Regions from separate parts of the Alteromonas sp. 07-89-2 genome, predicted to be linked through region 3. Evidence: predicted binding sites of a transcription regulator. Region 3 holds the regulator's gene; each other region holds the start of a gene.
The links. Region 3 encodes sigma-54, which starts transcription at its own class of promoters, with help from an activator protein. Its sites were predicted from a motif close to GTTGGCACGNNNNTNGNNT; they were not measured.
Positions count from the first base shown of each region.

Region 1 (8,232 bases), on a different contig from region 3:
GGTAAAAGCACTGTTGCATCATATTGTTGGCACTATTTCGGTCATCTGCTATTTCGTCAATACGGTAGTGTGGTCAACGCCTATTTTTATATTGGCTATTTTTAAACTTATACCTTTTGCGCCGTGGCGACGATTCATTTCTTATTTACTCGACGCATGCGCGACTGCGTGGATCGGCGTTAATAACCTGAATCAGCGCATCAGCGGACGCACCAAATGGCAAGTAAACGGACTAGAAAAACTCACTCGAGATGATTGGTATCTCGTTGTTGCTAACCATCAATCTTGGGTCGATATTTTAGTTCTTCAACGTGTATTTAACCGAAGAATCCCATTTTTGAAGTTTTTCCTCAAAAAAGAGCTTATCTATGTTCCCATTTTAGGTCTGGCTTGGTGGGCACTCGATTTTCCATTTATGCGCAGGTATTCCAAATCATTTTTGGCTAAAAATCCACATTTGAAAGGAAAGGATATGGAAACCACGCGCCAAGCGTGTGAGAAATTTAGAAATAAGCCTGTAAGTATTATGAATTTTGTTGAAGGCACCCGCTTTACGCAAGCCAAGCACGACAAGCAGGCCTCGCCTTTCACTCATTTACTTAAGCCTAAAGCAGGCGGCATAGCATTCGTTTTGTCTGCGATGGGCGATCATTTGCATAAGCTTATTGATGTCACAATTGATTACCCTAACGGCGTACCGTCTTTCTGGGACTTTGTTAGTGGTAAGGTTCGTGATATTCGTGTGAATATCAACGTAATGCCCATCAAAGACATTATGGAAAACGGCATTTTCAACGACGATTATTTTGATGATCCGCAAGTTCGAGCCCGTTTTCAGACGTGGTTGAATGAGCGCTGGCATGCCAAAGATCAACTTTTAGATTCACTAAACGCAACACAGAAACCATTATGATTCGCGCAGTACTCGCTCCTTTTATTTTCGTATTACACACTTCACTACAAATCCTCAATCTTGCGTTGTGGGGAGGCCTAATTATCTTACTGGGCTTGGTAAAACTTATTATGCCTAACGGAAAGATAAGAACGGCATGGAATAAAGTGATGCACGGGCTAATGTTTAGCTTCGGACGGGTCAGCGTTCTCATGATACGCTTGTTCAACCGCGTCGATATTGAGTGTTCGGTACACGGCGAACTGTCAAAAGACCGTTGGTATCTGATTATTGCCAATCATTTAAGCTACCTCGACATTATTCTGCTCATTGAATTCGCAACGAACCGCATTCCTGCACCCAAATTTTTCCTTAAGAAAGAGCTTATTTGGCTGCCATTTGTCGGACTGGGTGCCTGGGCGCTTGATATGCCGTTCATGCACAGATACACCCGTGCTTATTTAGAAAAGCACCCAGAGAAAAAAGGAAAGGATCTCGAAACCACCAAAGCGTATTGTGAGAAGTTTAGAACGGTGCCCACAACGGTCATTAACTTTGTAGAGGGGACTCGATTTACTTCGTTGAAGCATCTGTCAAAGCAAAGTCCCTATGAAAACCTCCTGCCCCCCAAAGCCGGCGGCGTTTCCTTTACACTCTCAGCTATGGGCGAATTATTTACCAACGTGTTAGATATCTCACTGCTCTACCCAGAAAATAAGCGTCATCCTATGATGGCAATGCTTAGCGGTCAGATGACAAAAATAGTGATCGATGTGAACGTTACGCCGGTACCTGAATTACAACAGCATTCAGAACGCACTGAGTCTGAGTTTCGTCTTTATTTCCAAAACTGGTTGAACGGTCTATGGGAAAATAAAGACAACCGTATAAAGAAAATGTTGGAGTCGTAATTAATGGAAGTCAGTGCTTCAGTACGCGATAACTTTATTCACATAGTTAATGATATTTTCCCGAATCTTACTACTGAAGATCCGCTGTATAACGTCATCGCACTAAGTAGTATTTTAGTGGTGTCGGCGATAATCTATATTATCGCAAGGCTATTGGTGCGCCCCCAGATAGCCAGTTGGGTATACAAATCCAATAATCTCTGGGACAACGCCTTGCAGCAGCACGGATTTTTCCGTCGCTTAATGCACCTGTTTCCTGCCCTGTTTATTTACCTAACTACACCAGTACTTATTAGCGATGAAGCCGTGATGCACGGTATGGTGATAAAGAGCGCTCAGCTATACATGCTATATAGCGGCCTTCTTGCCTTATATGCCATGTTGAGCACAGTGGAAGACGTTTATAACGCCTCAGCGCTTGCTAAACGCGCACCTATCACTGGCTTTATTCAAGTCACTAAGCTCGCTTTTGCAATCATCACCATACTATTAAGTATTTCTTTGATTGTAGACAGAAGCCCGCTACTTATTGTGTCTGGCTTAACCGCCATTGCCGCAGTTTTACTATTGATATTCAGAGACACCATTCTGGGCTTTGTTGCCGGCATTCAAATAGCCGCTAACCGCATGTTTAATACAGGCGACTGGATTGCCATGCCTAAGTATGAAGTAGATGGTGAAATACTCGAGATAGGCCTTACCAACGTCAAAGTACAGAACTGGGATAAAACCATTTCTACGCTGCCGACTTACAGCCTTACTACAGAAGCAGTTAAGAACTGGCGCGGTATGCAAGAGTCTGGCGGACGCAGAATTAAGCGCGCCATTTATATTGATGTGCACTCTATTAAACTTTGTGACAACGATATGCTAGAGCGCTTTTCGAAAATTCGCTATATCAACGAATATATCGATAAGAAGAAAAATGAGCTCCGCGCTTATCACCGAGATTACTCCATTGATGAGTCGGATCTGCTAAACAGCCGTCGCCTTACCAACATCGGCACTTTTAGAGCTTATTTAGAGGCATACTTGCGCAAGCACCCGGATATAAACCAAGAACTGACCCTAATGGTTAGGCAACTACCGCCTAATGAGCTTGGTTTACCTTTAGAAATTTACTGTTTCAGCGCACAAAAGGAATGGGTGAGGTACGAAAAAGTACAGGCGGATATTTTCGACCACGTTATGGCTATGCTGGATTTGTTCGATTTACGCGCTTATCAACGTGATGGACATTTGTCGCTGCTTGCCCATCGCGAACAAAGCGCTTATAGAAACAGTCCTGAAAGCGACAATGCGCCTGAAGATGCTCAGGAGAAGAGCGAACCTAATCGATAAGGCAGTGATGAATAAAGACTTGTTCAAGACGAAAAAAAACCGGCTGAGATAGCCGGTTTTTTTAATGCTTATCGCTTAAGCCAATGCGTAGGCCATCAGTAAGCAAAGTACTAAACCAGTAACGCCAAAAAAACCGTACTCGATTTTTTCCTGCATACCTTCAGCACCTGCTTTAGCAGTCATAAAGCCCATAACGATGCTGCTTAGCCCTAGCGTAAAGGCAATTAGCGTAACACCAAACATAATTGCATTAATCCAATCAGCCATTGTGATAACCCCTTAAAAATATTGGCGGTATTATGCACCAATAAATAAGATTTAACCATGCTTGGATTGGCTTAAATGTACCGCTATTGATATTAATTGATCTTAGTCAAAACTACTAATTAGTTGGTAATCTCACTAAATAATGTATTTAGCAGAGCATAAAGAAATCATCAAATATCACTAACCATTTGAAAGATATAGACTTTAAATATTGGCAAGGCCATTGCTCTACCTTAGGTATAACAGCGAGTATCGTTAGCGTCTATCTGACAGTGACACTACAACGCATTGCAGTTTGCTTCGAGCACTTTCGTTAACGCGTCACACGTAAATTAAGGAATAAACAATGTCTAAGAAACTATTACTTTCAGTTGCCCTTACCAGTGCTTTAATGAGCGGCCACGCATTTGCGCATGACAGCAGCTTTCAAAACAACAGTTGTGACATGGAGCTTGATGGTCATATTCAATATTACCAAGGTGACCTAACGGTACAGATGGACAATGGCTCAGTGATGACGATTGACTCCCATCACAATATGACCATTAACGGCGAACCAGTATCGCTTGACAGCGAACAACAGCGCTGGGTAAGTGAATATTACAACAACATTGATATCGCCATCCCTATGACCTTGAATATCGCCAGTGAAGGGCTGCAAATTGCCAATGTGGCAGTAACTGAAGTATTTACTGAACTGTTAGGCGGCGATCAAATGGGTGATGATTTTCGTGAACTGTTCGACTCACTTGAAACCAAACTAAACACTTCATTCTATGATGACGCAGGCAATATTCGCGTTGATTCAACTAAATTCGATGAGCCAGGTTGGTTTGACGAAAGCTGGGAGCAAGAATTCGAAGCGCAAATTGAGTCTTTAATCAGTGAGTCTATGGGTAGAATTCTTATCGCCGTAGGAACACAAATGTTGTGGGAAGGCGGTGATATGTCTGAGTTTGAGCAAAAGATGGAGCGCTGGGGTGAAGATTTAGAATATCGCTTAGAAAGCCAAGCGGCTGCGCTAGAAGAAAAAGGTGATGCATTGTGTAAGGTACTGAAGAAAGCGGATTATGCCGAAGGCAAGATGCAGGCATCCATATCTGGGCTAGATGACTTGAACCTGCTAGATATTGATCAAGACAACCACCATGACCACAACGACGAAATGAAAATGTAGTTGGAAAATTCAGCGAACTAAACGCGCAGAGCGAAACGACTTACAACTCTAACCACTCACCTTAGAAAACCGACTGTAACCCAGTCGGTTTTTCATTTTTACAGTTAACGACAACCGCCCTTCAATTAATGTACTCTTAAGCCATAAACAAAGGGGTATTTAATCGATGACTCAAAATGTAGTAATTAGTGGCTACGGTTGGTTAGCCAGCTATGTGGGCAAAGCACTTTCAGGTAAGGTCAATATTGTTGGTACCACTCGAAGCCAACAGAAACGTCTCGCGTTAAAAGAGCAAGGTATCACCGCAATTGAATATGCCCTAGGCGAAGATACATCAGCGCTTTGTAACTACTTGCCAAACGCTACCTTGTTGCTAAATATTCCCCCTGGCAGGAGAAACACAGATCTCGCGTCATACACCAACAATATGCTGCAGTTGATAGACGCAGCCATCAATGTAAAGGTAGCGCATATTGTGTTTATCAGCACCACGTCGGTTTACGGCGATGCAACAAATGAGGTAGTGTCCGAAGTCAGCACTACACAGCCGCAAACAGCCTCGGCCAAAGCCCACGTGACTATTGAAGACTATTTATTGTCTAAACGAGGTCAGGTTGATATCAGTATTGTTCGCCTAGCCGGTTTAGTAGGCCCAGACCGCCACCCCGCCCGCTCGTTAAGTGGAAAACAGTTAGATGCAGGAAATAAGCGAATAAACCTTGTACATGTGTACGACATTGTATCTGCGTTGACGACCATCATTTGTGGCAAGCCGCTTAACGATGTTATTCACCTTTGCAGCTTGTCTCACCCTAAGCGCGGTATTTATTACGTGGATGCAGCGAAGGCGATGGATATTGATGCCCCGCACTTTTCTGATACTGAAGCAGAACCTGCTGGCAAGGTGATTGACGCCGCACAAAGCTGGGCAAGGCTAAATGTAACGCCTGTGTACGGTGACCCCTATCGCATGTTTTAGGCTTTACTCTTAGTGAAAATACATACTCTGACACAAACAAAAACGGCAAGCTTTAGGCTTGCCGTTTTTAAGTTGAGCTCGCTGCTAGCTCACGTCATTTCATGTAAAACCTGACTATCCGAATAGGCTCAACCCGAAGTATTTTACCGCTACCGTGTTTACAAAAATCACGAGTAAAATAAGTGGAATAAAGGTTTTCAGCGATATATCCACGTATTTTTCAAACCAACTACCTTTGTAACCACTGCTGCCCTCTTCCAAAGAAGCATTGAAGTTTGCACTCTTCCAACGATAAATAACAAACAAACAAATTAGCAAGCCGTTTAAAGGCAAAATCGTGTCGTAGAACACATCGTAAATGACATCAAATAGTGATTTATCTGCGCCAGCGTAGTGCATAAACGACGTAAGCATATCAACTTTACCGAATGACAACGCACTTAGGATGGCTAGCAAAATCATAATGCTTCCTAGCGACCCAAGCGCCCATTTACGGCTTACACCTTTTTCATCCATAAGCGCCGCAACAGGTACTTCAAAAATAGACACTAGCGACGTAATTGCCGCAAAGAACACTAATAAGAAGAACAAGCTAGCGACAATCGATGCGCCCATATATCCAATCGAGTCTTGTAACGCTAGAAAGATACTAGGCAGGTAAGTAAAAATCATGCCCACTGACGATTCACTTAAATCATCAGGGTTAATGTCTGGGTTAAAAGAGAAGATGGCTGGAAGGATCATCAAACCCGCAGTGAACGCCACGGCTGTATCCGTCAACGCCACCAGCTTGGCAGCGCTCGGTACATCTGCACGCTTATCAATGTAGCTCCCGTAGGTGATAAGAATACCCATGCCCAACGATAGAGAGAAAAAGGCCTGCGATAGCGCACCATTCACCACTTCAGCAGTGATTTTTGAAAACTCAGGAACAATGTAGAACTCAACGCCAGCCATCGCATTTTCGCGGGTTAATACGAAGATAACGAGACCGATTAGCATCACGAAAAGCGCAGGCATGAGCAGCTTTGCCGCTTTTTCTATCCCTTCTTTTACACCGCCTTGAAGGATGAGGTAGACCACACCAACAACGGCCGCCATATATAAAAAGATAGCTTCTGAGTTAATAAACAGCCCAAAGGTTTCTGGGTTAGCTAACTTGTCTAGATTTCCGCTTACTGCTTCGAACAAATAGCCGAAAAGCCACACAGTAATAACCATGTAGAAAACGGCAATCATGAATGGCGTAGCAATAGCTAGCCACCCCGCGACTTTCCATTTCTTTTCATTACCGCTTATATCACTGTATGCACCAAGCGGGTCTTTTTTAGCATGGCGACCTACTGACATTTCCGCCAGCATTACCGGTAAACAAATGGCAAAAACGAAAATAGCGTACATTAAAAGAAATGCACCACCGCCATTTTTAGCTGCACCGACAGGAAACCCTACCAAATTACCTATGCCTACCGCAGAACCTGCAGCTGCCAAAATAAAACCTATGCGCGATCCGAACTGTTCTCTGGCCCCGCTCATATCCCTTCCTCTTGTTGAGTTATTGTTATAGCAGTTCGCCGTATCATGCCTTGTGATGCACAAACACGTCGTGTGCTCACAATTTATGCTGGTTGTCGGTACTTACTATTCGTAAGAATCAAGCCGAGCGAACTGGTATTATTTATTATCAGGATGGCGTTTGTTGTTATGACTCACGTGTGGCGTCAACGCGTTGTATTGCTACCTCTATGGGCTTATCAATACGCTGCACCATTCCCAAAAATAGCATGGTAACAGCAGTGAAATAAAAAGTCTTGATGTTGGACTTGCTGAAATGATGTTAGACCGTATCACCAAGTTACCACTTCGCCATTCCAGTCGATAAAATGACAAGCTTGGTCTCGATTAAGCGCCGAAAGGTGGTGAATGAGCTGTTTAGCGGTAAACTCAGGCGTGAACAATTTCTTGGCGGCGACGTTCTTTTGAAAAGGCTTAGAAAGCCCCGTATCAACCGTCCCAGGGTGATAACAAACAAGCATCACGTCTTTCAATCTGCGCTTGTATTCTACCGACGCCGTTTTAACCAGCATGTTGAGCGCCGCTTTCGACGCGCGGTAGCCGTACCACCCTCCAAGTCCATTATCTGAAATACTCCCTACTCTCGCGCTTAAGCAAACAAGGGTTGAGCCTTCTTTACTCATTATATTCACCAAATGCTTGAGCCACATTGCGGGAATAATGCTGTTAGTTGAAAAATAAGCCGCTAAGGCCTGCTCGCTGACATCTTCCAAACGTTTCTCAGGATGAATGCCATCGCTTTCGTTATGCAAAAAACCGGTTGTTATTACTACCGTATTTAACACAACCTGCTGTTCAGCCAGCTGTTCAACAAATTCGCTTATGTGCCTATCGTCCTGTTCGGCCAGCTGATGATAGGTAACATCCCCAGAATGATTGGTGTCAGATATAGGGGCGCGACTAACCGCGAACACCCTAGCACCTTCACTGCTATATTGCTCAATAAGCGCAGACGCAATACCGCCCGACGCGCCCACTATAAGGACGTTATTTTTCACTGGCTTCTCCTGGTATGCAGCGATCGCACTGGCGTTTTTTACCTGTTAACAGGTATGAAATGGTGTATCTATGCTTTGCGAATACATTGTAG
Region 1 covers NZ_VTYM01000024.1:100,013-108,244, reverse strand. Annotated here, with positions in the region: gene F0261_RS15550 (acyltransferase) at 1-913, shown strand, start outside; gene F0261_RS15545 (acyltransferase) at 910-1,803, shown strand; gene F0261_RS15540 (mechanosensitive ion channel family protein) at 1,807-3,144, shown strand; gene F0261_RS15535 (hypothetical protein) at 3,220-3,411, opposite strand; gene F0261_RS15530 (DUF2884 family protein) at 3,758-4,588, shown strand; gene F0261_RS15525 (NAD-dependent epimerase/dehydratase family protein) at 4,755-5,567, shown strand; gene F0261_RS15520 (sodium-dependent transporter) at 5,682-7,103, opposite strand; gene F0261_RS15515 (SDR family NAD(P)-dependent oxidoreductase) at 7,415-8,140, opposite strand; gene F0261_RS15510 (thiol-disulfide oxidoreductase DCC family protein) at 8,130-8,232, opposite strand, start outside.
Region 1: a site for sigma-54 is predicted at 3,622-3,640, ahead of F0261_RS15530 (DUF2884 family protein). Genes of this name have one in related genera too.

Region 2 (8,232 bases), on a different contig from region 3:
ATTTTAAACTTCTGAAGCTTCCCTGTTACTGTCATGGGGTACTCTTTCACTACGCTGATGTATTTGGGTACTTTAAAGTAGGCTAGTTTGGATTTCAGGTAGTCGCGTATCTGATCCTCGTCTATATGTCGATTTTCCTTTGCCTTAATCCATAGGCATACTTGCTCGCCATATTTGTTGTCAGGAATACCAAAGACAGCGGCGTCTGACACATCCGCATGCTGATATAAGACTTCTTCAATTTCTCTTGGATAAATGTTTTCGCCCCCACGAATGATCATGTCCTTTATTCTACCAACAATAGTGACATAGCCTTCTTCGTCCATTTCTCCAAGATCGCCAGAATGAAGCCAACCTTCATCGTCTATGGTGGCTTTCGTCTTAATCTCATCACCCCAATAACCTTTCATTACACAGTAGCCTCTCGCGCAAATCTCACCCGGTTCTCCAATAGGCACCGTATTGCCTTGGGGATCTATGATCTTCACTTCTGTATGGGGCATAGCGCGTCCTACAGTTTTGACCTGCTTTTCAAATGGCGAGTCAATGTCAGTAATATGATTGATAGGGCTACACTCTGTCTGACCATAACCTATGACGACTTCTGTCATATAAAATTCACTATGGACCTTTCGCATGAGCTCTTCTGGACAGGTACTACCTGCCATGACACCTGTCCTTAGTGTTGATAGATCAAAGCTCTTGAAGTTGGATAGTTCGAGCTCAGCAATAAACATGGTAGGTACGCCATGTAAGCCCGTACACTTTTCTTCTTCTACCGTGCGAAGCGTTGTTTCAGGGTCGAATGATTCCCCAGGAAATACCGCACACGCTCCAGATGCTAAGCATACTAAGTTGCCCAATACCATTCCAAAGCAGTGATAAAGTGGTACGGGGATGCATAGCTTGTCTCTGTCCGTAAACCTCATTGCTTGTGACACTAACAAACCATTATTTAGAATATTTCGGTGAGTTAACGTCGCACCTTTCGGGTTACCAGTGGTACCGGAGGTGAACTGAATATTGATGTTATCATCCGGGCTAAGTTTCGATTCAATCGCTAACAGCTGAGATTTAAGCGCTTCCGTTGGTTCTATTTGTAATGCGGAAAACGCCTGCAATCCTTCCACAGGTTTATCGCCAATAGTATATACATGCTTAAGAGAAGGTAACTTAGCAAGCGTTAGAGGACGCTTTGGTGTGTTCTTATCTTGGCTGTCTATTTCTGGCGCAAGCTCTTTCAACATGGCGACGTAATTTGACTGCTTGAATGACTGCGCCATGACTAAGTATTTTACGGAAACGTTATTAATGGCAAACGCTAATTCATCAGGGCGATAAGCAGGGTTCAGGCATACCATGATCGCCCCGATTCGCGCAGTGGCCATCTGTACGATCGACCATTCGATATTGTTCGGAGACCATATACCCACACGGTCGCCAGGTTCTACACCGTTTGCAAGTAAGCCGCAAGCAACACGTTCTACTTCATACCAATACTGCTGATAGGTCCAGCTAACGTCTTGATGTTTTACAATAATCGCTGGGTTATCGCCATAATTGTCGACAACATTTTTGAAATACTGACCGATAGTGAGCGACGTCAGCTCAGCGTCATCAGAGCCAGTAAACTCACTTTTCTGAAGAGGGAGTAGTGAGTTCGGTGTAAATTTTGATTCCATCATATCTTGCCTCCATGCGCGTACGCATCTGATTTATATATAAATAATAGAGTTGGCTGTTTCGGCTTTTGGTTCCAAATAACCAATGGCAACAATTGCAGTAAATGCTGAATACGCAACGAATAAAACAAATAATTCAATCTTTATTAACAATATTGTTGCAAACGGGTTTTGTCGACAAGATGTTAGTCGTATATGGGGTTATTCAACGATGAATTTGTGTGACTCGTCGTACACGCTGAAAGGAGAGTAATAACCAAAAGTGACAATGTATTTGATGTCTAAAGAAAATTTTCTCGACTTTAATGAAACAAAAAAGCCTCCGACGAAGGAGGCTTCCTAAAAATTTTTACTTTACGAGAGGTGAGCGTCTATTCAGACTCAATACCTTCGAAGTAGGCACGATATTCCATACGGGTAACGTAAGAATCGCCATTTTCGTCCATCATCTCAAAGTCACCTTCGACATGTGCAACCTTTAACTCCTCGGCTGTAAGCTTACCGTCGCTGTCTACATCGATTTCAGTAAACTTATTGTCGGCTGTGGCTGACATTTCAGTACGAAGCTCCTTATTCTTCTCTGATATCATTTCACTGTCTGCTTTAGAGAATAATTCAGGGTTGCCCTTTTCCGAGAGTAGAGCGTCATTGGTGCCTTCAGTTTTCACCTGAGTAATGATGTCGTCGCTAAACATTGATGGTTTTTCATCAACAAACTTGTTGAATTCAACACGGCTAATCATGCTGTCACCATCGGTATCCATTTTTGCGAGAAGCTTACTGTCAATAACGCCAGAAGACTCAGAACCGACGATATAGCCGTTTCCATCCTTATCCATTGCGTTAAATCCCATCGAGATCTTCTCTTCGTGGTGGCCTGCTACTGCTGAAGCAGATAGTGTTGCAGCAATAACAGCACTGGTAATCATACTTAGTTTTGTGATCTTCATAATCAAATTCCTTCTGGCTTTTACAGTGAACTTGGGCGCTCAATTGCCCTAACCACTAGGTCCACAGACCTCAACATAGGTGCAGATTGGAAGTAAGTTTCAATCTGACACCGCTAATGACTTACGTAATTCATTATTCATTGAATGTGCCAAATGCATAACTAACTGATTTAGTGAGGTAATAAAAATTTAAGGCAAGGATTTCAATGTTATTGCTATGTTAAATTGTCGCAGTGTTTGCAAGATCTTCATACGTCAAACTTAAGCTGATCTCAGATATAGATAGAACCCCATTAATGAGATTAAAACAGCGAGAGTTGATCGTTCGCTATTGTCTCAAAATTCAGGCCAATAAGAGGCAAGATACTATCGGCAATGGGTTGGACTTGCTTTTCAATATAGTGGTCATATTGAAGGGGGGCCGTGGCGGTTTCTGCGGTTTGAGGGCCCTGTACTGTAATAACATAAGCAATGGTAGTATGAAACTGATAGCGAAGTGGCAACCCCTGTTCTTTATAGTACTCGTCGGCTAATCGCGCTGCCCTTACGTGGGGAGGCAGCGACTTGGTATACGACGACAAAGGCTTTCGCAGCCGCTTTTTATAGACCAAAGCGTGATCCATTTCACCGGACTTTATCGCTGCTATCGTGCTATTTATGTAGTCTTCAACAGGCTGTCCAGTAAACACTTTTTTGTACAGCTCGTACTGGAAGGTTTTAGCTAGTACCGTCCAATCAGAGCGGACATTTTCTAAGCCTTTAAAGACAAGTTCACCGCCCTTCATTCCTGCGTAACGTTTTTTGCTGCCTTCGGAAGAGCCTCGGATCGTCGGCATAAAAAACGTAGAAAAGTGAGATTCAAACTCAATTTCTAAGTGGCAATCAATGTCGAACTCACTTTTTAGTAACTCTGTCCACTTTCGATTAATAATGCTAGCGAGCTCAAGTCCAGTCTCTGGGGGCGTACCCAGTGCATCATTCCCTTCTACATGAACAAATGTTGAGTCGGTATCGCCGTAAATAACCGTATAGCCTAGTTCTTCAATCCAACCCGCAGTGGTTTGCATAATCTCGTGACCCCTTAATGTGATTGAGCTAGCCAGGCGAGGATCGTAGAAAGGGCAACCTCCACTACCAAGCACACCATAGAAGGAGTTCATTAATATTTTGATGGCCTGAGAGCGCGGTGCGTCATTCTGTTTTTTGGCTTCGTCGCGCTGCAGCCATAGGTTTTCAATGATGGAAGGTAGAAAATGAGATTCGCGGCTAAATACTGCGCCTTTAAAACCTTCTATCGCCGTGTCAGGAGACTTAAGCCCTTCTGCAAGTCCTAACGGGTCGATTTTAAATGTACGAATGATGGAAGGATATAGGCTCTTAAAATCGAGGACTAAAACGTCTTTATATAAACCTGGCTGGGAACGCATGACATAACCACCCGGACTAGCCAAGCCTCCATTTTCAGGTCTTACCCCCGCGACATAAGACTTGCGGTGAAGCTTAGGCAAGTACACATTTAAAAACGCGGCCACTGACCCTCCGGGGCGACTCATATCTAGGCCGGTAAGAATACTGCGCAGCGCCAGAAAATCGATAAATTGGGTTTTATCCTGAATGCGATTGACCAGTTCCGTGTCTTTAAAGTTATAGTTAGCGAGTGCAACAGGGTCGCTATGATAAAGACGCTTTATCGCTTCAAGCTTGTCGGCAGCCTGAATAAGCTTATTTTCGCCAAGCAGTTCTTCAGATACGTGATCGAGCGAGAACGACTCGAATTGATAAGTCATTGTTTTTAGTGCTTCGATACCATCAATGACGCATCGTCCTGGCACATCAACGAGGGTTTGATCTTCCCACTGTCTTACAGAAGCCTCTCTGCCATGGCGGCCGATAGCATACTTTAGCGAGTTAGCCCTAGCGCGGCGTTCAAGTACCGCCATATCGAACTGTTTAACGTTCCAGCCTAAAATGATATCTGGGTCGTAGGATGTAAGATAAGAAAAAAATGCTTCAAGCAGTACTTTTTCTGATTCAACGGTAATGAGCTCGTACGCGCTGTCTTCTTGTCCCTGCAATGTTTGCCCAACAAAGCGTGGCGGGCATAAAAGCAGCACAACGTTGAGTCCTTCACCGGCTAACGCAATGCTAAAGAGTTCTTCATGCTCATTGCATTCGATGTCTATGCTTAGCGATGTAAATGTGGTTCTGAATTGACAGGGTCTGATTTGCGCATTTTCTATAACGATCTGAGGCGTATCGTCGAAATCTTGCGGGGCCAGGAATTCCACCGCGCCATACACAAAGCGCTCCATTAAGTAGCGATCGGCAACGCGAATATCGGCTTCGTACAATACAATACTGCTTTCCTGCGCATGCTGGCGAAGCTGATGCATGTGTGATTCGGTTGCGGTTTTTACCGTCGCAACAGGAACTTGTTCCAGCGTGTGAAACCCGTCATCTGAAATACTGATCTTTGCAGAAATACGCTCGGCGATATTGCGTAAATCATTGGCGTGATCAACAGATACAAAGCAAGTGGGGTATTGGGGTGAAGAAATTAACCTAGCGGTGCTACTGGGCGTTTTAACCCATAGCTCAACATACACCTTGCCTCGCCGGGTAAACGTACTTTTATTGAGTATGAACCCTTGTTGTATTGTTGAGGCTGACATGAATCTAATTTACTAACCGGCTTTGTTGACGTTAATTTCTTTAAATAGCCTCATGGGCGTGTACGTTTTATAAACTCGCATTACCGTTATCTGTTCAATAACTGGCGCAAAGGTGCAATAAAAATGCGCTACCACTGTGCACGAGAAACGGCAGTAGGCTTAGTATAACGTTTGTTATCACCTACTCCTATAGATCTCTATTCGACAGATATGTTTGTTTTTGTAAGCAGCGCGAGTTAAAACGAAAACGTACAGTCTTTGTGCACGTTAGACCATGCACGATAGAAAAGGTGAGGGCGATATGGAATATCTATTCGATAAACAGGTAGAGCCGGGCGAGCTAATAGAAGTGGCCGATGGTGTTCTTTGGCTAACAATGCCGCTCCCATTTGAACTTGACCACATAAATTTGTATCTGATCCGCGGTGAAGGCGGTTGGGTGGTCATTGATACTGGCATAGGAACGTCCACCACCAAAGCGCTGTGGGAGCGTATATTCAAGCAATTAGACGGGCCAATAGTTGGTGTCATCGTTACGCACTTACATCCTGATCATGTAGGGTTAGCGGGCTGGATAGCCGACACGTATAACGTCCCCTTTTATATGTCTCAAATTGAGTACTTTACTGCCAGAGCGTTTGCGGCAGGAAGAAATGGCGCAACGAATGAGCGGGATGTGCAATATTACCAGCGAGCAGGTTTAGACGAATCCATGATCGCAAAGCTTACTTCTGGTGAAGGCAATGGCTACAGCAGCGTTGTTTCACCACTACCCATTAGCTACACCCGTCTAAAACATGGTATGACGCTGTCGCTTGGCGGTAATGAATGGCAGATCATCATTGGCCGCGGCCACTCTCCTGAGCATGCGTGCCTTTACAATAAGCAAAAAAATATTCTCATATCAGGCGATCATATTTTGCCGATTATCACGCCAAACATTGGCGCCTACTCAACAGAGCCTGATGCCAACACCTTAGACGACTACCTTTCTACGCTGCCGCAATTCAAGAATTTGCCCAAAGATGCGACAGTATTACCTGCTCACAAGCTACCCTTTATCGGCCTGCATGAGCGAGTAGATTCGCTTATTGCTCATCATCACGAGCACCTAAAAGCACTGTTAAATGCTTGCGAGCAACCTCAAACGGTCGTAGAGTTATTACCGGTTATGTTTAAGCGCAAGCTCTCTAGTCGCAACATGGTGTTTGCAGTAGCAGAGTGTTTGTCTCACCTTAATTACTTGCTTAATGAAGGAGTCATTTCGCGGACGTTAAACAGCAAGGGTGTGTATACATTTAAAGCCTGTGAAGTAAAAAAGCTTGCTTGTTAGTTCAGTCAGAGGACATACAAACAGAGTGAGGATTAACAACGTCCTACTCTGTACTGGGCTATCTGTTTTCTAGGCCGTTTGAGAGTTTTCCGTTTCGTTTTCTTTATTCTCTTCATTATCTTCACTGGACGGGGGCTGTGCTGCAGGCTGTTTCGGAATGGTGATCTCTACCACGGTTCCTTTTGCCTCTTTGCTGCTAATAGATATTTTACCTTGATGTTGTTCGATGGCGGTGTAAGCCACAGAAAGGCCCAGCCCTTGGCCTTGCCCTTCGGGCTTTGTAGTAAAGAAGGGTTCAAAGACTCGCTTTAGATGTTTCGTAGGAATACCGCAACCCGAGTCCAGTATTTTGATGGTCACCAACGTAGGTGAATCGAGCACAGTAAGTTTAATGAAGCCCCTATCTTCTATGGCCTGCGCTGCATTTATCATGACGTTCATTAGCGCCTGTTTCAGCGGCCCAGAGTTTCCCATTACCTCCACTTTCTCTAATTCACATTCAAATTTATATTGGGGCGTGCTGTACTGGGCGGAAATAAGCGTGATCAGCTGGTGACACACGGCGCAGATATCTACTATCTGCACACCTTCGGTAGTCTCCAGCGAAAAGTTCTTAAGGTTTTCGACGATGTCTTTTACGCGGGTAAGACCATCTGTCGATTCGGCAATTAGCTCAGTAATATCGTCCTTTAACAAGTCGTAGTGATTAGACTCAAACAGTGCGTCGACCTGCTCTTTAAGTTCGTCGGTGAAGTGTTCGAGTTGCTCCTGAACGCCATCACAGATCGCAATAAGGTGAGTTGCGTATTGCTCAAGTGTATTGAGGTTAGCGCTCACAAAACCAATAGGGTTATTAATTTCGTGGGCGATCCCCGCCGCTAGCTGACCAGTAGAAGCCATTTTCTCAGCCTGAATTAGCTGGCTCTGTGCGGTATCGAGTTTGCGAATTAACTTTTTTTGCGCTTCGTGTTCTTTCTTCAAAGCTTCAGAAAGCTTTTGCTGGGCTCTAAAATAGCTAGCTTGGGCGGTCACATCTTGCAGAAAAATACACGCCAATTTTTGCCCTGTGTTTTTGTCTTTAATGGGCAAGATTTCCATGTTTTGATACATCTGTGTTTCTTCACCCGTTATAGGGCGAGAGCTCTTAAACGGAAAGATGTGGGGGCGTTGTTCCCAGTAGCTAAAGCTAGGATGCTGCAGTACAAAAACTGACTTTAGTCTGCGTTTTAGAAACTTACCTTGTCCTTGAAATAACTCAACAACTGGCGTTTCTTTATAGCAGTCGCGCATATTGTGAGGAAGTCGATCTAAAAAGAAGTCGTTTAGATAAACAACCTTAAAGCTCTCATCGACTATACCAATTCCGACTGGTAATTTACCTACCAGTTGTTCAAACATTATGCGAGTAACTCATCCAATGTGTCTTTCATGCGTGCAAGAGATTCATCGTCTAAGCAGAAAACAACGCGCATGCTAAACGACGAGATCGCGATAATAAACTGCACTTCCATCACTAAGCTGTGCTGCCATTGCAACTCATCGAAGTTCGCTTTATCGGGCAAGAATAACGTGGGCATGTTCAAGTTAGTGGTAAG
Region 2 covers NZ_VTYM01000031.1:60,238-68,469, reverse strand. Annotated here, with positions in the region: gene F0261_RS17380 (AMP-binding protein) at 1-1,685, opposite strand, end outside; gene F0261_RS17375 (EF-hand domain-containing protein) at 2,054-2,632, opposite strand; gene F0261_RS17370 (DNA polymerase II) at 2,935-5,304, opposite strand; gene F0261_RS17365 (MBL fold metallo-hydrolase) at 5,606-6,637, shown strand; gene F0261_RS17360 (sensor histidine kinase) at 6,707-8,035, opposite strand; gene F0261_RS17355 (chemotaxis protein CheX) at 8,035-8,232, opposite strand, start outside.
Region 2: a site for sigma-54 is predicted at 2,768-2,786, ahead of F0261_RS17375 (EF-hand domain-containing protein). Genes of this name have one in related genera too.

Region 3 (8,232 bases):
AATTCTGAATTTGCCAAATGAACTTGGTCACTACAGGCTGCGACCCCAAAAATACTTCTACTGGTGCGTCTAATCCGGTCAAATGTTTAAGATCGGGCTCCCAATGGGGGTTAGGTAAAAAGCGGGCATCAAAAACGTAATCCGCATCTTTAGGAATACCGTGCTTAAAGCCAAACGACTCAAACACAAGCACAAGGCGTGAGCTTTTCTTACCCAGGATACGCTCTCGAATTAACTCAGCCAGTTGGTGAATGGTAAGCTTATCTGTGTCTAAATATAAATCTGCGCGTTCAGCAATAGGAGCAAGTAGGGCAGACTCGGCTTTAATGGCTTCTGAAAGCGATTTATTAAGCTTGGCGAGAGGGTGAAGGCGACGTGTTTCGCTAAAACGCTTAACCAGTACATCATCGCTCGCGTCAATGTAAACAATGGTCATCGACCACGAAGAAGGCAGGTAGTCTAGAATTTCTACCAAATCGTCAGGATTTTTAGGTAAGTTTCTCACATCGATACTTACCGCAACCTGATCGTACTCGTCAACAACTGTATGGGTTAAGGTGGGAAGTAAGTTTACCGGGATATTATCAACACAGTAATAACCTAAATCTTCCAATGCGCGAAGTGCGACAGACTTACCAGACCCCGAACGACCACTGATTATTATCAGCTTCACCTACTTTCTCCCTAATACTCTGGTTTTATCACATACGCGTTGTTGAATTAGGCGCCTACTAAACGGTTAATAGGCGCTTAATGTTTAACTTAATGCAGATAGAATATCGTCGCTTGTCGTTGCGCGACGTATTGCTTTAATCGTTTCTTTGTCGCTTAGTTTACCAGCCACGGTGGCCAGCGTTTGAAGGTGTCCTTCGGTCTGTTCCTCAGGAACGAGTAGCGCAAAAAAGATGTCTACGGGTTTCTCGTCAAGGGCGTCGAAGTCAATTGCTGGCGTGCTGGTTACAACAATGGCAATCACTTTCTCGAGGCCCGGCAGGCGTCCATGGGGCAGGGCGATACCATTGCCAATGCCTGTACTACCCATACGCTCTCGAGCCATCAAACTGTTGAGTACCGTTGCCTGATCAATGTTCTCGTTTTGCTTGGCAGCGATATCAGCGATGATCTCAAGAATTCGCTTTTTACTATTACACTGAACCGCACACTCGGTGCGGTCCAGACTTACGATGGCTTGTATATCCATGCTTAATTAACTACTAATGTTTTTTCAGTTTTTCCTTATGCTTGATTACCTGCCGGTCGAGTTTATCAACCATGCTGTCAATCGCCGCATACATGTCGGTATTTTCTGAGGATGCGAATACTTCAGCGCCACTTAAATGAACGGTCGCCTCGGCTTTTTGATTTAATTTTTCAACGTTCAGGATGACATGCACATTAGAAATGTGATCAAAGTGACGTTCAAGTTTGCTGAACTTCGTATCGACATAATTACGCAAAGAGTCGGTGATTTCGACATGATGACCAGTAAGGTTGATTTGCATATTTCGTCTTCCTTATATTATTAAGCCCGATTAAATAAGGCTTTTGCGTTGGTTCGACGGCGGGATCGACAACGATTCCCGGTACTTTGCTATTGTTCGCCGGGCAACTTTAATGCCTTGTTCGGCCAACAATGAAGCAATCTTGCTATCACTTAGCGGCTTGCTAGGCTTTTCAGCGGCCACTAATTTCTTGATCAATGCACGAATCGCTGTAGATGAACATTCACCACCAGACTCTGTTGCAACGTGGCTTGAGAAGAAATACTTCAATTCGAAGATTCCACGTGGCGTATGCATGTACTTTTGCGTTGTCACTCGCGAAATAGTGGATTCGTGCATATCTACCATTTCTGCGACATCATTTAGCACCATTGGTTTCATCATTTCCGGGCCGTGCTCAAAAAAGCCCATTTGCTGCTGCACAATGCAGTTTGCAACCTTCATTAAGGTTTCGTTACGAGATTCAAGGCTCTTTATGAACCACTTAGCCTCTTGCATGTGTGAGCGGATGAATTGTGAATCGCTACTATTCTTGGCACGGCGACTCATTGCAGCGTATTGTTGATTTACGCTTAACTTAGGCAGACTGTCGGGGTTCAGCTCAACCACCCAACGGCCATTTTTCTTGGTTACTGAGACATCAGGAATAACGTACTCAGGCTCTTTAGTAACTAAAGCACTACCTGGGCGAGGATTCAAGGTTTGCAGTAAACGCATTGCCTCGCGTAGCTGATCTTCTTTCAATCGGCTTTTACGCATAAGCGTACGATAGTCTTTGCTGCTCAGTAAGTCAGAGTACTCTTCAATCAGTTGCTTTGCTTCAGCAAGCCACGGTGTGTCTTCTGAAAACTGGCGCAATTGCACCATCAAACATTCTTGTGGAGAGCGTGAGCCAGAACCAATAGGGTCAAACATCTGAATGCGCTTAAGCACACATTCTATTTCGTCCATTTCAATCGGCTCTTCCATATCATCATCGTTAACCGCTTCTAAAATATCATCAAGGGTAACGGTTAAATAACCTGACTCGTCGATAGAGTCGATGATTGCTGTAGCGATTGCGCGATCGGTATCCGAGAAATGGGTAAGGCGCATTTGCCAAAGAAGGTGTTCTTGAATATCTTCAGTAGTCTCACCTTGGAAGATTTGCTCGTCGTCATTGGATGGACCCGGAGCAGGCGAAGATGAAGCAGAGTAGTATTCGTCCCATGTGCTGTCGATTGGCAGCTCATCGGGAAGATCGTTTTTCTCAAGTGCATCGCCGGCTTCTAGTGTGTCACTAGATGCAGAAGCAGTGGCCTCAGAGCCGCTGTCATCGTTGTCGATATTGTTCTTTTCTAGTTGCGGCTCGTCGTTACCTTCTTCAACTTCTAATAGCGGATTAGAATCGAGCGCTTCTTGGATCTCTTGTTGAAGATCAAGTGTAGAAAGCTGCAGCAGTTTAATGGCCTGCTGAAGCTGTGGTGTCATGGTAAGTTGTTGGCTAAATTTTAGCTGTAAAGATGGTTTCATCTACGTCTTATTTAAATGCTCTAAATTGAATATACCAGAGCGAAACTGAAAAATGGCAATTCGGTTACATTAACTATAGCCTGAATTGTTCGCCTAGGTATACATCCCTTACTTTTTGATTACTTAAAACCTGTTCCGCCGTTCCTTGCGCAATAAGCTCGCCATGACTCACAATGTACGCCTTTTCACAAACATCCAATGTCTCTCGTACGTTATGGTCTGTGATAAGGATTCCAATACCCCTATCGCGAAGATGTTGTATTATCTTCTTTATATCATTAACTGATATTGGATCAACACCAGCAAATGGTTCGTCTAACAAAATAAATTGCGGTTTTGCTGCCAGAGCGCGGGCAATCTCAACGCGACGGCGTTCGCCCCCTGACAAACTCATCCCCGTACTATTACGTATATGGTTAATATTAAATTCATCAAGTAGCGCATCTGCTTCTTCTTCTTGCTGTTGTGAATTTAAATCTTTACGGGTTTGCAAAATGGCCATGATATTTTCATGCACTGTGAGTTTTCTGAAAATAGAGGCTTCCTGCGGTAGGTAGCCAATTCCGCGGCGTGCACGCTCGTGCATGGGCTGATGAGTTAGCTCATTGTCGTCGATTTCAATCTTGCCTTTATCCAGATTCACTAAACCAACAATCATGTAAAATGTGGTGGTCTTACCAGCGCCATTTGGGCCAAGAAGACCAACAATTTGACCCGTTGAGACAGACAGACTTACATCTCGAACAACCTGTCTTGACTTGTAAGCCTTAGCAAGATTTTTAGCGCTCAAAGTTGCCATTGCTATTCATTGCCCTCGTTGTCTTTTTTGTCTTTCTTAGACGAAGTTTTGCGAATGGTCTCAGGTGTGAATACTGTGGTCACTCGACCCTCACCATCCTTACCTGCTCCGCCAGTCGCTAGCAATTGCTCGGTAATCATATCGAACGTGATGTTGTCACCCTGTACTTTACTGGTGTCTTGTTTCAACTCTGCGTTTCCGGCAAGAGAAATCGTTCGGTTCACCACTTCATAGCGTATTTCATTAGCTTTTGCCGAAACTGGCGTGCCGTCTTCCAATTGCTGGGAATAGCTTGCAGGCTTTCCTCTAGCAATAAATATTTCACGACCACCACCGTCAGTGGCAATTACTTCCACTTCGTCAGCTTCAATAACCAAAGAGCCTTGAGTTATGAGTACGTCGTCTTTGTACAACGCGGTTTTATTTTTACCGTCGATAAACTGGGTGTTCGAGCCTATTTTTATGGGCTGCGAAAAGTCATCTTCACTGGCGTGTACCGCACCGCTAGCGATGGCAAGCAATAAACTAGTTGCTAGGGGAATAAGTGGTTTGTACATGATCTAAAAGCTCGTATTCTTGTGTGCGTAAATTCGCGTTAAACCCATTACTTAAAATGACATATTGGGTGCCCAGTATTTCAACGGGTTGGTCAGATGTCATTTGCTTGGTTTCTAAATTAATTTGAATGTACTCGGTCGATATACTTCTGACAAAGTCATCGCCAGTTTGGTTCTCAATATTAACTTGGTTTTCCAGCTGGATTAGCTCGTTATTGTATAGTGTACCTTCATCAGCGGTTACCACCCATGGTGATGACGCGTTTTCTGTATAAAGGGTGTATTTAGGTTGCTGAAACAATACAAAGCCAAGCTGGTCGTAATGCTCCATCGACTCTGCAAATACTTTGTGATTTAACTCACCGTCTTGATTGTACAGCGTAGTGGTTAGATTTTTTGCTTTGTAGGCGGGCTTTAGCGCATCGTTTTCACGATTCCCCTGCGTTTCAGGCTGCTCTTCCATCCACGTAGGGATGTACATCAGCATCGCCAGAATAAATAGCGCCGATATACTTAATCCTAAGCGATTAAAGCCAAACAGGCTCATACACTAGCTCCAAAAATCTCATTTGCTACCCCTTTGGCCTGCAAAATGGTATCCGATATTTCTCGGACCGCGCCAAACCCACCGGGAAGGGTCGTAATCCAGTTTGCTTGTTTTGCTACGTAAGGATGGGCATCGGCAACCGCAATTTTAACTGCAACGTGCTTGTACATACCCGTATCTGGCATGTCATCACCTACCGCAGCCACTTCGTCAGTGTTTAACTCAAGGCGTTTCATCAGGTCGCTAAGCGCGTCTGCTTTATTCTCTTCGCCTTGAATTATATGTGCAACATTCAGTGCCTTCATTCTATTTTCAACAATGGCAGAGCGACGTCCAGTAATAACCGCGACATTCACTCCATTGCTCACTAGCGCTTTTACACCATATCCATCACGGGTATGGAATGCTTTAAGTTCTTCACCGTCGTTACCTAAGTAAATTCGGCCATCTGAGAACACACCATCAACGTCGCATACCAGCAACTTTATCTTGGCTAGTTTTGCGAAAAGCGAGTCATTTATTTCCGTGTACAAGGTGGTTGTCATTTAAAGCACTCCTGCTTTTAGTAGCATATGCATGTTAAAAGCCCCAACAGGTTTGCGCTTATCGTCAGTAACCATTAACGCACTAATTTTATGGGTTTCCATCAAATTCAGGGCTTCTACAGCCAGCTGACCTGCGGTGGTAGTCTTGCCGCCCTTAGTCATTACTTCTTCTACTGTCGCACTGTGTACGTCTACGCGGGCATCGAGAATTCGTCGTAGGTCGCCATCCGTAAAGACGCCTGTCAGTGTACCGTCTGCCGCTATCACGCCTGTCATACCCAACCCCTTTTTAGATATTTCCAGCAGTGCGTCAGCGACAGAAGCACTGGCATGGACAAGGGGGATATCACTGCCGCTTAGCATGATATCGCTAACTTTAAGCAGAAGTTTTCTGCCTAAGCTACCGCCTGGGTGCGAAAGCGCAAAGTCATCTGAGGTGAAACCTTTTTGGTCGAGCAATGCTACCGCAAGCGCATCACCCATAACCAGTGTGGCGGTTGTGCTTGACGTAGGAGCAAGACCTAGCGAACACGCTTCTTTTTCAACGCTGATATCAAGCACGACATCTGCGTGTTGCCCTAATGAACTGGAAGCACTGTTGGTCATGGCGACCACCTGTATGCCTAAGCGCTTAACTACGGGCAATAAGTTAACTAGCTCGTTAGTCTCGCCAGAATTAGAGATGGCGAGTAAGACATCGCCTTTGCTTAGCATGCCCAAGTCGCCATGGTTGGCTTCACCAGGGTGCATGAAAAACGCAGGAGTACCTGTACTGGCAAGCGTAGCGGCAATTTTATTTCCGATATGCCCAGACTTTCCCATACCACTCACGACAACTTTACCCTTGCAGGCAAAGAGAATATTACAGGCAGCGATAAATTCATTGTTTAAGCGCTCTGCCAGATTAGCAATAGCTTGAGTTTCAATTTCAATAACGCGCTTCGCTGAGTCGATATAGTTCATCTGAGTTTGTGTATTCATGATTATCCGAATAGCCAGAATTGATAGCCGATAAAGCAAGCCAGAAGTATGAATCCATTTGTTCTTGATATTGTACGTTTGCCGATTAAATCGAAGCTGAACAAGAACAGTAATAATGTTAAACCAAGCATTACGTACATATCTCGGTTGTAAACGTCAGGGTCCAGGATACCAGGCGCGATTAACCCGGGCATGCCAAGTACGGCAAGCAGGTTGAAGATATTTGAGCCGATGATATTACCCAGTGCTAAATCGTCTTCACCTTTCAGTACACCCGCAACACTTGCTGCTAGTTCAGGTAGACTTGTACCAAACGCAATAATCGTTAGTCCGATAACCAAATCCGAAATGCCCATGTATCTGGCAATTTCTACTGCTGAGTTCACCAAAAAGTGAGCACTTAATGGCAGTATTACAAGGCCTACACCAATCCAAATGAGGGCTGACGTATTTGAAACGCCTTTGGGGATTTCATCTGCGGTTTCCGCAACCAGAGGGTCTTCTTTATCTACCTGTAGCGACAACCACGCCATCATTGCCAGTACGAAAATGAACAGGCCTAGTAGGATAATGCCTTCATAAGACTTAAGTTCACCGTCAAACATAAAGCCAATGGCAATCAATGAGATGATAAGGAGTGCTGGAAGTTCGCGCTTTAACGTTGTTGATGAAACAAGCAATGGTTTCACTAGCGCGGTTATACCTAAAACTAGCGCGATGTTCGTGATGTTAGAACCTAGCGCGTTACCCACGGCGGTGTTCATATTGCCATTTGCGGAGGCTATGGCGGAAACCACAATTTCAGGTGCCGAAGATCCCATAGCGACAATCGTTAGTCCGATCATCATTGGAGAAATGCCGATGTTTTTTGCTAATGCTGAGGCGCCATATACAAACCGGTCAGCGCTCCAACTCAGCACAATCAGCCCAACAAGAAAAATGACAATGTTTAAAAGCACAACAACCTGTAATAGAAAGTATTTCGCTAGATTGTCGCAAAAAGAGTGCCATTTGCCTATGCTCGCAGCGTTTTATTTTCGCCAAATACTGTCAATTGACGTAAATTTCCGCTGAACACGCAAATTAGGTCGCACTTACACACACAAGACTTCATATTCAGTTTCAGTTAAGAAACAACAAAATAGGATGGAGTCAATGTTAAGCGTAAAGATTGCTAGGGAAGGTTAGGCACTTGGGCGTGAGATACCGAATACCAGTCCGCATAGATAATTGCCCACTCAGAAGGCGCTGGCAAGTTTCCTAGCGAAGCGTGGGAATGCAGGAATGGCTGTTCCCTTTCAAATTCCCAGAATGAAGCTAGGAAGCTTGCCAGACCTTCCCGAAGGGCGAGTTTAAAATGTCCGTACTCTTCTTAATCGAACATAACTTGTAACTTTTTGACTTTGGCGAGGGGCTTGAAAAAGCGTACAATGCCCTTAAATTACACCGCCCAGACAAAGTGTTCTATACCGTGTCTGGCGATAGAAATCCAAAAAAGTACACTGGAGAGTAAACTTTTTTGATTTCATGCGCTCATAAAGTAAACTGTGCAGTAAACCTTAAGAGTGGATCAAGTGAAGGCACAGAAATTGAATACTCACTTACTCTTATAATTTTAAAATTTTCTAAGTGGATTGAACGCGTTATTTTATAAGCTCTCAATCCAACGTCAGGGGTCGACATTTAAGTAACTATGGATCATTTAGTTGAAGTAGATAACCTTACCTTTAAGCGCGCTGATCGCATCATTTATGATGGGATATCGCTAAAGGTACCCAAAGGCAAAATT
Region 3 covers NZ_VTYM01000023.1:122,956-131,187, forward strand. Annotated here, with positions in the region: gene rapZ (RNase adapter RapZ) at 1-673, opposite strand, end outside; gene ptsN (PTS IIA-like nitrogen regulatory protein PtsN) at 758-1,201, opposite strand; gene hpf (ribosome hibernation promoting factor) at 1,215-1,502, opposite strand; gene F0261_RS14965 (RNA polymerase factor sigma-54) at 1,533-3,014, opposite strand; gene lptB (LPS export ABC transporter ATP-binding protein) at 3,088-3,813, opposite strand; gene lptA (lipopolysaccharide transport periplasmic protein LptA) at 3,816-4,370, opposite strand; gene lptC (LPS export ABC transporter periplasmic protein LptC) at 4,339-4,917, opposite strand; gene kdsC (3-deoxy-manno-octulosonate-8-phosphatase KdsC) at 4,914-5,462, opposite strand; gene F0261_RS14990 (KpsF/GutQ family sugar-phosphate isomerase) at 5,463-6,443, opposite strand; gene F0261_RS14995 (calcium/sodium antiporter) at 6,446-7,402, opposite strand; gene mlaF (phospholipid ABC transporter ATP-binding protein MlaF) at 8,137-8,232, shown strand, end outside.

Region 4 (8,232 bases), on a different contig from region 3:
TTGAGCTGCTGAGCAGATTGCGTCAACGATACAGAATCCTGACGCGGAACTGATGCGGTTTGCGCAGCCTGTGTTGATGCCTGCTGTGGAGATTGCTGCGTTTGGTTTTGCTGCGCAACCTTTCCATTATCAACGGGTGTTTTCGGTAACCCATTGTTTATATTGTTAATTGCCATAATTAGTCCTCACTACTTTTTCGCCTCTGTAAAGTGTATCGGCCTTTTGGCTAATTTCTTTAGCTAAATTGTGAACAAAAAAGTAGATATTCGCTGCCTCGTTTATAAGTGTATCACGACTTCTTCAGGGCTTGCGACTCTTGCTATCACCGCCTTTTGGCTACTGGCATTAATTACCTTAATATTGTCACCAACAACACCGTCTTGCTGAGCGATTCCGGCTGTTTTCACTTCCATACCTGCTACCTCAGCAGTTATGGTAATTCTGTCGCCTTTGCACACAAAGCATAGCATATTTGACTGTATAGCTTGTCCGTCAGTCACTCGGCGTTTTATTCTAGCCCCAATAAGTGCTTCTAGCTCAGTAAATGCGGTATGGCGTAATCGTCTTACATCAACTTTTGCCAGAGAGAGATTCGATGATGTCAGTACGGTTCCTGGACTTATTGCGCCTTGAGTGACAACAATTTCTTTGGTACGCGTTACTTGCCCGCTGGTAAAAAGGTACCATTCATTATTTCTACAGCTCACTCTAACTGATATATACGATTGGCTCAGCGCTTCTTGCGACGCATTGTATTCGAACCCAGTTGGGCAGTCAGGAATATTTATCCTATCGTCTATCTTCACAATAGACACATCAATGCTAGTATCCTGCGTATTATCAGCAAGTTGAGTTATTAGGTATTGTTTTGCGCCTTCTTCAACCTGTTTGTGATTGGTTTGTGTCGCCAAGCAGTTCATAGAAAGCACACTGAAAACGGTCAATGACAGTAATCGTGTGAATGTAAGGCGCGTTTTGGCGTTCATATTTTTCATCATGACTTTTCGTGTTCAGTTTACAAGTTATTGACTATGCTTAATACGGCCGGTTTGCTTAGTGCAAATAAATAACAGCCAAAGTAAATCCATAAGGTTTACAAGCACGAGCGTCAACGCAGGATCATTGACTAAGTTAAGGTATAAACCCTACTAAAGACTGAAAGATGCTATTTAGTGTCATTTTTCTGTCGTTTGACCTGCAAAAATTTAGTGATATTGTCTATCTTTATCATAAGAGGCAATGATCATGCCCAGTATTACTTAGAGGTGACCTATGTCGGGGATTTTAGATTCAGTAAACCAGCGCACGCAGCTTGTTGGGCAGAATCGCTTAGAGTTGCTGCTGTTTAGACTGAACGGCCGCCAACGCTTTGGAATTAACGTTTTTAAAGTGCGGGAAGTGCTTCAGTGTCCTCCGCTAACAGCAATGCCGAAATTAAACCCGTTGGTTCGTGGTGTGGCGCACATCCGTGGTCAAACCATATCGGTCATTGATTTAAGTATGGCAACACGCGGCCGTAAAATTGAAGATCTCTCTAATGCCTTTATTGTCATTGCGGAATATAACCGTTCAGTTCAGGGCTTTTTGGTGGGTGCCGTAGAGCGTATTATCAACACCAATTGGGATGCGATCATGCCGCCACCTCAAGGCACCGGCAGAGCAAGCTATTTAACGGCGGTGACTGAAGTTGAAAATGAACTTATTGAAATTCTAGACGTTGAGAAAATTTTAAACGAAATTTCTCCGTTGAATGCCGAAGTAAGTTCAGAGGTGGCAGAAGGTCTGACAACCGAAGGCCAAGAAAACAAAATTATCTTTATTGCAGATGACTCTGCGGTAGCGCGAAACCAAGTTAAAAAGGCGCTTACTTCACTGGGTCTTGAGATTGAGCTCGCTAAAAACGGTCTTGAAGCATTAAACAGGCTTAAAGAAATTGCGGAAGAGTACGGCGATGTAACGAACCGTGTAGGCGTGCTGGTCTCAGATATCGAGATGCCTGAAATGGACGGCTATACACTAACCGCCGAAATTAAAAATACGCCTGAACTTCAAAAGCTTCATGTTGTATTGCATACGTCGCTCAGTGGTGTCTTCAACCAAGCTATGGTGCAAAAAGTAGGGGCTGATGACTTTATCGCGAAATTCCACCCCGATGAACTTGCTACCGCGGTACAAAAGTGGCTAATGGCTGAGTGCGAATAACGGAGCAAGATAGGATTGGCTAATAAAGACGTTTCGCCAGCAAGTTACCTCAAGTTTAGAGAGTTTTTGGAAAAGCAATGCGGCATAGTATTAGGTGATAATAAACAATACCTGGTGCGCAGCCGTTTAGCTTCATTACTCTATAAGCATAAGTATGAGTCTGTTGACGAACTGATTGACGTGGTTGTGAAAGGGTTCGACAGAACTTTACTACAGAACGTTATTGACGCAATGACCACAAACGAAACGTTGTGGTTTCGAGACAACTATCCCTTCGATTTACTTGTAAAAGAGTTACTACCAACACTATCGGCAAAAAATCAGAAGCTTCGCATATGGAGTGCCGCTTGTTCGTCTGGACAAGAGCCTTATTCTATTGCGATGTCTGTACTTGAATATCAGCGCCAAAGGCCAGGTGCATTAAGAGCGGGTGTTGAAATTGTTGCTACAGATTTATCGTCAGAAATGCTGCAAAAGTGTGAGTTAGGTATTTATGACGAACTGTCCCTTGCAAGGGGATTGTCCCCGCAAAGGAGACAGGCCTTTTTCCAGCAAAATGATAGCGGGCTAATGCAGGTAAAACCCGACGTTCGTCGGATGGTAAGCTTTAGAAGTCTAAATTTACTTTCGAGCTATGCAGCACTTGGCCGCTTTGATATCGTTTTTTGCCGTAATGTTTTGATTTATTTCTCGGCCGAAGTAAAACAACGCATCCTGCAACAAATTGCCGGACAGCTGCAGCCTCAGGGTGTGCTTTTCCTTGGCGCCTCAGAATCAATCAGCGCTGCAAGTGATACCTACAGTATGGTTAAGTGCCACCCTGGCCTTTACTATCAAAAAAAATGATCTAACTTATCGGCCTGATAAATAATACTTTTTTTACGATCAGGTCGACACTTTTGACTTACACCCTCCGTCAAAATCTCATTATGGCATTTGCCTTGCTAACTATTTCTACAAACGACAGTAAAACGGCAAGATTCGATATTTAATTGTCCGCTTACATTGTCACCACGAACAAATTTTTAGTATGTCAGAGGTCATGTTATGGCTATTAACCTAGATAAGCTGGTTGGCTTTCATGAGTCAGCACTCACTATACGCACAGAGCGTATGGAAGTGATTTCTGGAAATCTAGCGAACGCAAACACGCCTGGTTATAAAGCGCGGGACATTGATTTTAATAAAGCAATGCAGTCGGCTATGCGAGAAGCATCTGGTGGTACAGCCAATCACGCTTCTTCAGGAATGGTGCGGACAAATGATCGCCACTTAAGCGGCAATTCTACGTCAGTAGCGGCAAACTTTGACATGCAATACCGCATCCCAACACAACCAGACACTGGCGACGGTAACACGGTTGAAGTTCAAGCGGAAAGAAATCGGTTTTTAGACAATGGATTGCGCTACCAAGCCAGCCTAGAATTTTTGAACGGAAAAATTAAAGGCATGAAAAAAGCGCTTAGCTCAGGAGGTCAGTAGTCATGAGTTTATTTAATGTAATGCAAATTTCGAGTACGGGTATGGAGGCGGAGAATGTACGTCTTAATACTACGGCAAGTAATATTGCCAACGCTAACTCGGTTAGCAGCAGCTATGACGAAACATACCGAGCTCGCCATCCAGTTTTCGCTACGGCGTTGCAAGATGCAATGCGCGATCAGTCAAAAGGTGCAGGTGTTCAAGTAAAGGGTATTGTAGAAAGTGATGCTCCTTTGCAAGTGGAGTATTCACCTAACAACCCGATGGCAGATGAAAACGGCTACATCTATAAACCCAACGTGAACATTGTGGAAGAGATGGCAAATATGATGTCAGCGTCCAAAGCGTATGAAACTAACGTGCAGGTTGCGGACACCACAAAGCGTATTTTCCGTCGCGTACTGCAGCTAGGTCAAGGGCAGTAACTTGCCGCTTGAATAATGTGAGGATTACTCAGTGAATACCATAAACAATACTGGCTTAAATACTGATCTGTATTGGCAAGAGGAAACCGTCAAAATAGCTGACGGCACCGAGCAGCAGTTAACCCAGGAAGATTTCTTCTCAATGTTAACTGAGCAGTTAGCCAATCAGGATCCCACTGCACCCGTTGATAACGATCAAATGGTAGCGCAGATGACATCATTTACGATGGCCGACGGTATTTCCCAGCTTAACGAAAAGTTTGAGTCGTTTGCAGCTTCAATGACATCGAATCAAGCGTTACAAGCCTCTAGTCTTATCGGGCAAAACGTGCTGGTTCAAGGTAACGTGGGTTATATGGCCAATGAAGGCGATGGCATTTCGGGTGTCATCGTGAATGAAAAAACAGTTCAGAATATGACGATCACTATTGAGAACCAGTTTGGTGAAGTCATAAAAACCATTGATGCAGGCACACAAAGCGCTGGCAACATTGAGTTTGAATGGGATGGCAAAGATAAGCATGGCAACCAGATGGCACCGGGTGAATATGTTATCAGTGCCACTGGCGAGTTGAATGGAGAAGGTGTTCAGCTGAATACCGCCGTTAATCGCCATGTTGGAAGTGTAAGCTTGGCTGGTAGTGGTCAAGGCGTAATTTTGAATTTGGATGGTGATGTCAGTATCAATCTTGATGACGTCATTCAAATCGGCAGTTAGTAGGAGAATCAATAATGTCTTTTAATATTGCACTGAGTGGCGTTTCAGCCGCACAAAAAGATTTGGATGTAACCGCCAACAACATCGCAAACGTAAATACAGTTGGCTTTAAAGAATCTCGCGCTGAATTTGGCGATGTTTATGCGGCATCACTGCTTTCAGGTGGTAAAACTAAAGTAGGTGACGGTGTACTCACTCAAGAAGTTGCTCAGCAATTTTCTCAAGGTAGCCTTCAGTTTACCAATACCTCGCTTGATTTGGCGATCACGGGTAATGGTTTCTTTGCGACAGTACCTGAAATTACGTCTCGCGACTTCTCGTTCACACGTGCGGGTCAGTTCAAGTTAGATAGCGACAATTTCGTGGTTAACAGTAATGGCGATAACTTATTGGGTTTCCCCGTTAACTCTGATGGTACAAGTGCCTCGGTAGCACTTAGTACTACTGAGCCAGTGCGTATTCCAGACTCTTCGGGTTCTCCCGCACAAACCACAGAAGTTGACATTCGAATGAACTTGCCTGCTGGTGATGCAGCCCTAGATCCACAAGATTTTGACCCTGAAGATCCGCTTACCTACAACGCGGCAACATCGGTAACCGTTTACGATTCGTTAGGTGATAGTCACGTAATGACCTATTACTTCATAAAGGATGCGACACCGGGTGTTGATAATGAGTGGTATGTTGCTACTGCAATTGATGACACGCTAGTTGATATGACAGATTCAGCGGGTAATGACACAGACCCAGCAACAGCAGTAAATAGTGTCGGTGGTAACACTGGTAACGCCGTAACAGCATCTAAACTTATCTTCTCTCAAGGCGGTGATTTTGCTGGCATGGAAACGCCTGATGGCCTACCTACACTTGATTTCAAAATGCAAACAGAAGCGTTAGGCGCAGGTATTCTTGCTAATGGCTCAGATCCTACGCAGCAAATAAGCATTGATTTCAACCTCGATGTTAATAACGCGACGCCTAATGAGCCGACTCAGTTCGCCTCTGCGTTTGAAGTTACTTCACTAGAACAAGACGGTTTACCTGTAGGTCGATTAACAGGTATCGACATTGGTCCGGATGGCTTGGTTCGTGCAACGTTCTCTAATGGTACGTCTGAACCTATTGTTCGTGTCGCTTTGGTTCGCTTTTCTAATGAACAAGGCCTAACTCAAGAGAGCAGTACTCAGTGGAAGGAAAGTATTCTTTCAGGTGAGGCACTAGCGGGTGAAGCAACAACCGGTACTTTCGGCGAAATTAACTCTTCGGCGCTAGAACAAGCTAACGTTAACCTTACCACTGAGCTCATCGACATGATTATCGCTCAGCGTAACTTCCAGGCAAACTCGCGTGCGCTTGAAGTGAACAACTCGCTAAACCAGACTATCCTTAACATTCGATAGTTTGCAGTAAGCTACATTAGCAGATTGCTAAGCGGCAAATTTTAGGCGCGGAAAACTGTACCTATTTGACCCGATTTAGAAAGGTCGCAACAATGCGACCTTTTTTATTTTTCTATATATATCAATTCAATACCGCCCTTATTTTTCAATTGCACTAAATATCCACAGATTGGCACTGCCTTTGCAAAATCTTGTTTAAGGTTTAATCAGAGTCAAAAGTCAGTCATGGACAAACTTCTCTATATTTCAGCAAGTGGCGCCTCCCAAGACCTACTAGGAACAGGGATTAGGGCCAATAACTTGGCTAATGCACAGACAACGGGATTCAGAGCGCAGTTAGAGCAGGCAAGGTCAATGCCGGCCTACGGCGAAGGTTTGCCGACTCGTGTGTTTTCCATGACAGAAAGCCCGTCGAATAATTACGAGTCGGGCCCAATGATTAAAACAGACCGCGATTTAGACGTAGCCATTCAAGGTGATGGTTGGTTCGCTGTACAAGATCAAAATGGTCAAGAAGCTTACTCGCGTGATGGAAATTTCAAGTTGGGCGATGACGGAATTTTGACAGATATCCACGATCGCGTCGTGCTTGGTGACAATGGGCCAATATTCCTTCCTGTTCCTTTAGATAATCTCAATATTGCGGCCGATGGTACGTTGTCAATGAGACAGTTAGGTGCCCCTGCCAATGTTATTGAAGAAGTGGGGCGACTTAAATTAGTTAGCCCAAACTATGCAGACATGGAACGTGGGAACGACGGCTTATTTAGAATGGAAGATGGCTCAATAGCGCCAGCCAATGCCAACGTAAAAGTAATGTCGGGCATGCTTGAAGGTTCCAACGTCAATGCGGTTGACGAAATGGTGGACATGATAAGTCTGCAGCGTCACTACGAGCTTCAAGTCAAAATGATGAAGCAAGCAGAAGAGCTTGATACTCGCGGTAATCAGCTACTACGCATCCTGTAAAAGAATTTTTATCACCGTTGCCCTATGAGCAACGTCGGAGGTTATCATGCATCCAGCACTATGGATAAGTAAAACCGGACTAGACGCCGCACAGACCGATGTGGCAGTGGTGTCTAACAACCTAGCAAACGCATCAACAGTGGGCTTTAAAAAAGACCGCGCGGTGTTTGAAGATTTGCTTTATCAGAATATCAATCAGCCAGGCGGTCGTTCGTCTGCTGACACAGAGCTACCTTCTGGGCTTATGCTTGGTTCAGGCTCGAAGGTCGTTGCTACTCAAAAAGCACACACGCAAGGTAACCTGTTAACCACTGAAAACGCTCTTGATATGTCAATTCAAGGCCGTGGTTACTTTGAAATATTGCAGCCCGACGGCACCATAGCATATTCAAGAAATGGTCAGTTTTCACTGAACGACCAAGGCCAAATTGTTACATCTGGCGCGGGCTTTTTGCTTCAGCCTGAAGTGGCTATTCCCGAAGATGCGCAACAAATCACAATTTCTCAAGATGGTGAAATTAGTGTGAGCATACGGGGCCAAGCTGAACCGCAGGTACTCGGTCAGCTTAATATTTCTGACTTTGTTAACCCAACCGGATTACAACCAACCGGACAAAACCTTTATGTAGAGACAGCGTCAAGCGGTGCGCCTATTCAGGGGATCCCTGGTCTGCAAGGTTTGGGTTATATCTCACAAGGCACGTTGGAAACCTCTAACGTAAACGTGACCGAAGAGTTAGTAAACCTTATCGAAAGCCAGCGCTTGTATGAGATGAACTCAAAGGTTATCTCATCGGTCGACCAAATGCTTGGTCAGGTTATTCAGCAACTTTAGTAGGTAGCATCATGCGTATTTTAGGTTTATCTGCTGCACTTCTGATACTTGGCGGTTGCGCCAGTACAAACGAGCCTCCCGTTCAGGCAAACGACCCGTCGTTTGCACCGGTAGTGCCAGATTACCCGCGTGAAACGGTAGTAGAGGATGGCTCGCTTTTTCGTTCGCAGCTGGCTAACAACTTATATTCTGACGTTACTG
Region 4 covers NZ_VTYM01000036.1:10,065-18,296, reverse strand. Annotated here, with positions in the region: gene flgM (flagellar biosynthesis anti-sigma factor FlgM) at 1-176, opposite strand, end outside; gene flgA (flagellar basal body P-ring formation chaperone FlgA) at 279-995, opposite strand; gene F0261_RS18180 (chemotaxis protein CheV) at 1,273-2,202, shown strand; gene F0261_RS18175 (protein-glutamate O-methyltransferase CheR) at 2,218-3,048, shown strand; gene flgB (flagellar basal body rod protein FlgB) at 3,250-3,684, shown strand; gene flgC (flagellar basal body rod protein FlgC) at 3,687-4,109, shown strand; gene flgD (flagellar hook assembly protein FlgD) at 4,141-4,827, shown strand; gene flgE (flagellar hook protein FlgE) at 4,842-6,227, shown strand; gene F0261_RS18150 (flagellar basal body rod protein FlgF) at 6,453-7,196, shown strand; gene flgG (flagellar basal-body rod protein FlgG) at 7,243-8,031, shown strand; gene flgH (flagellar basal body L-ring protein FlgH) at 8,043-8,232, shown strand, end outside.
Region 4: a site for sigma-54 is predicted at 6,396-6,414, ahead of F0261_RS18150 (flagellar basal body rod protein FlgF). Genes of this name have one in related genera too.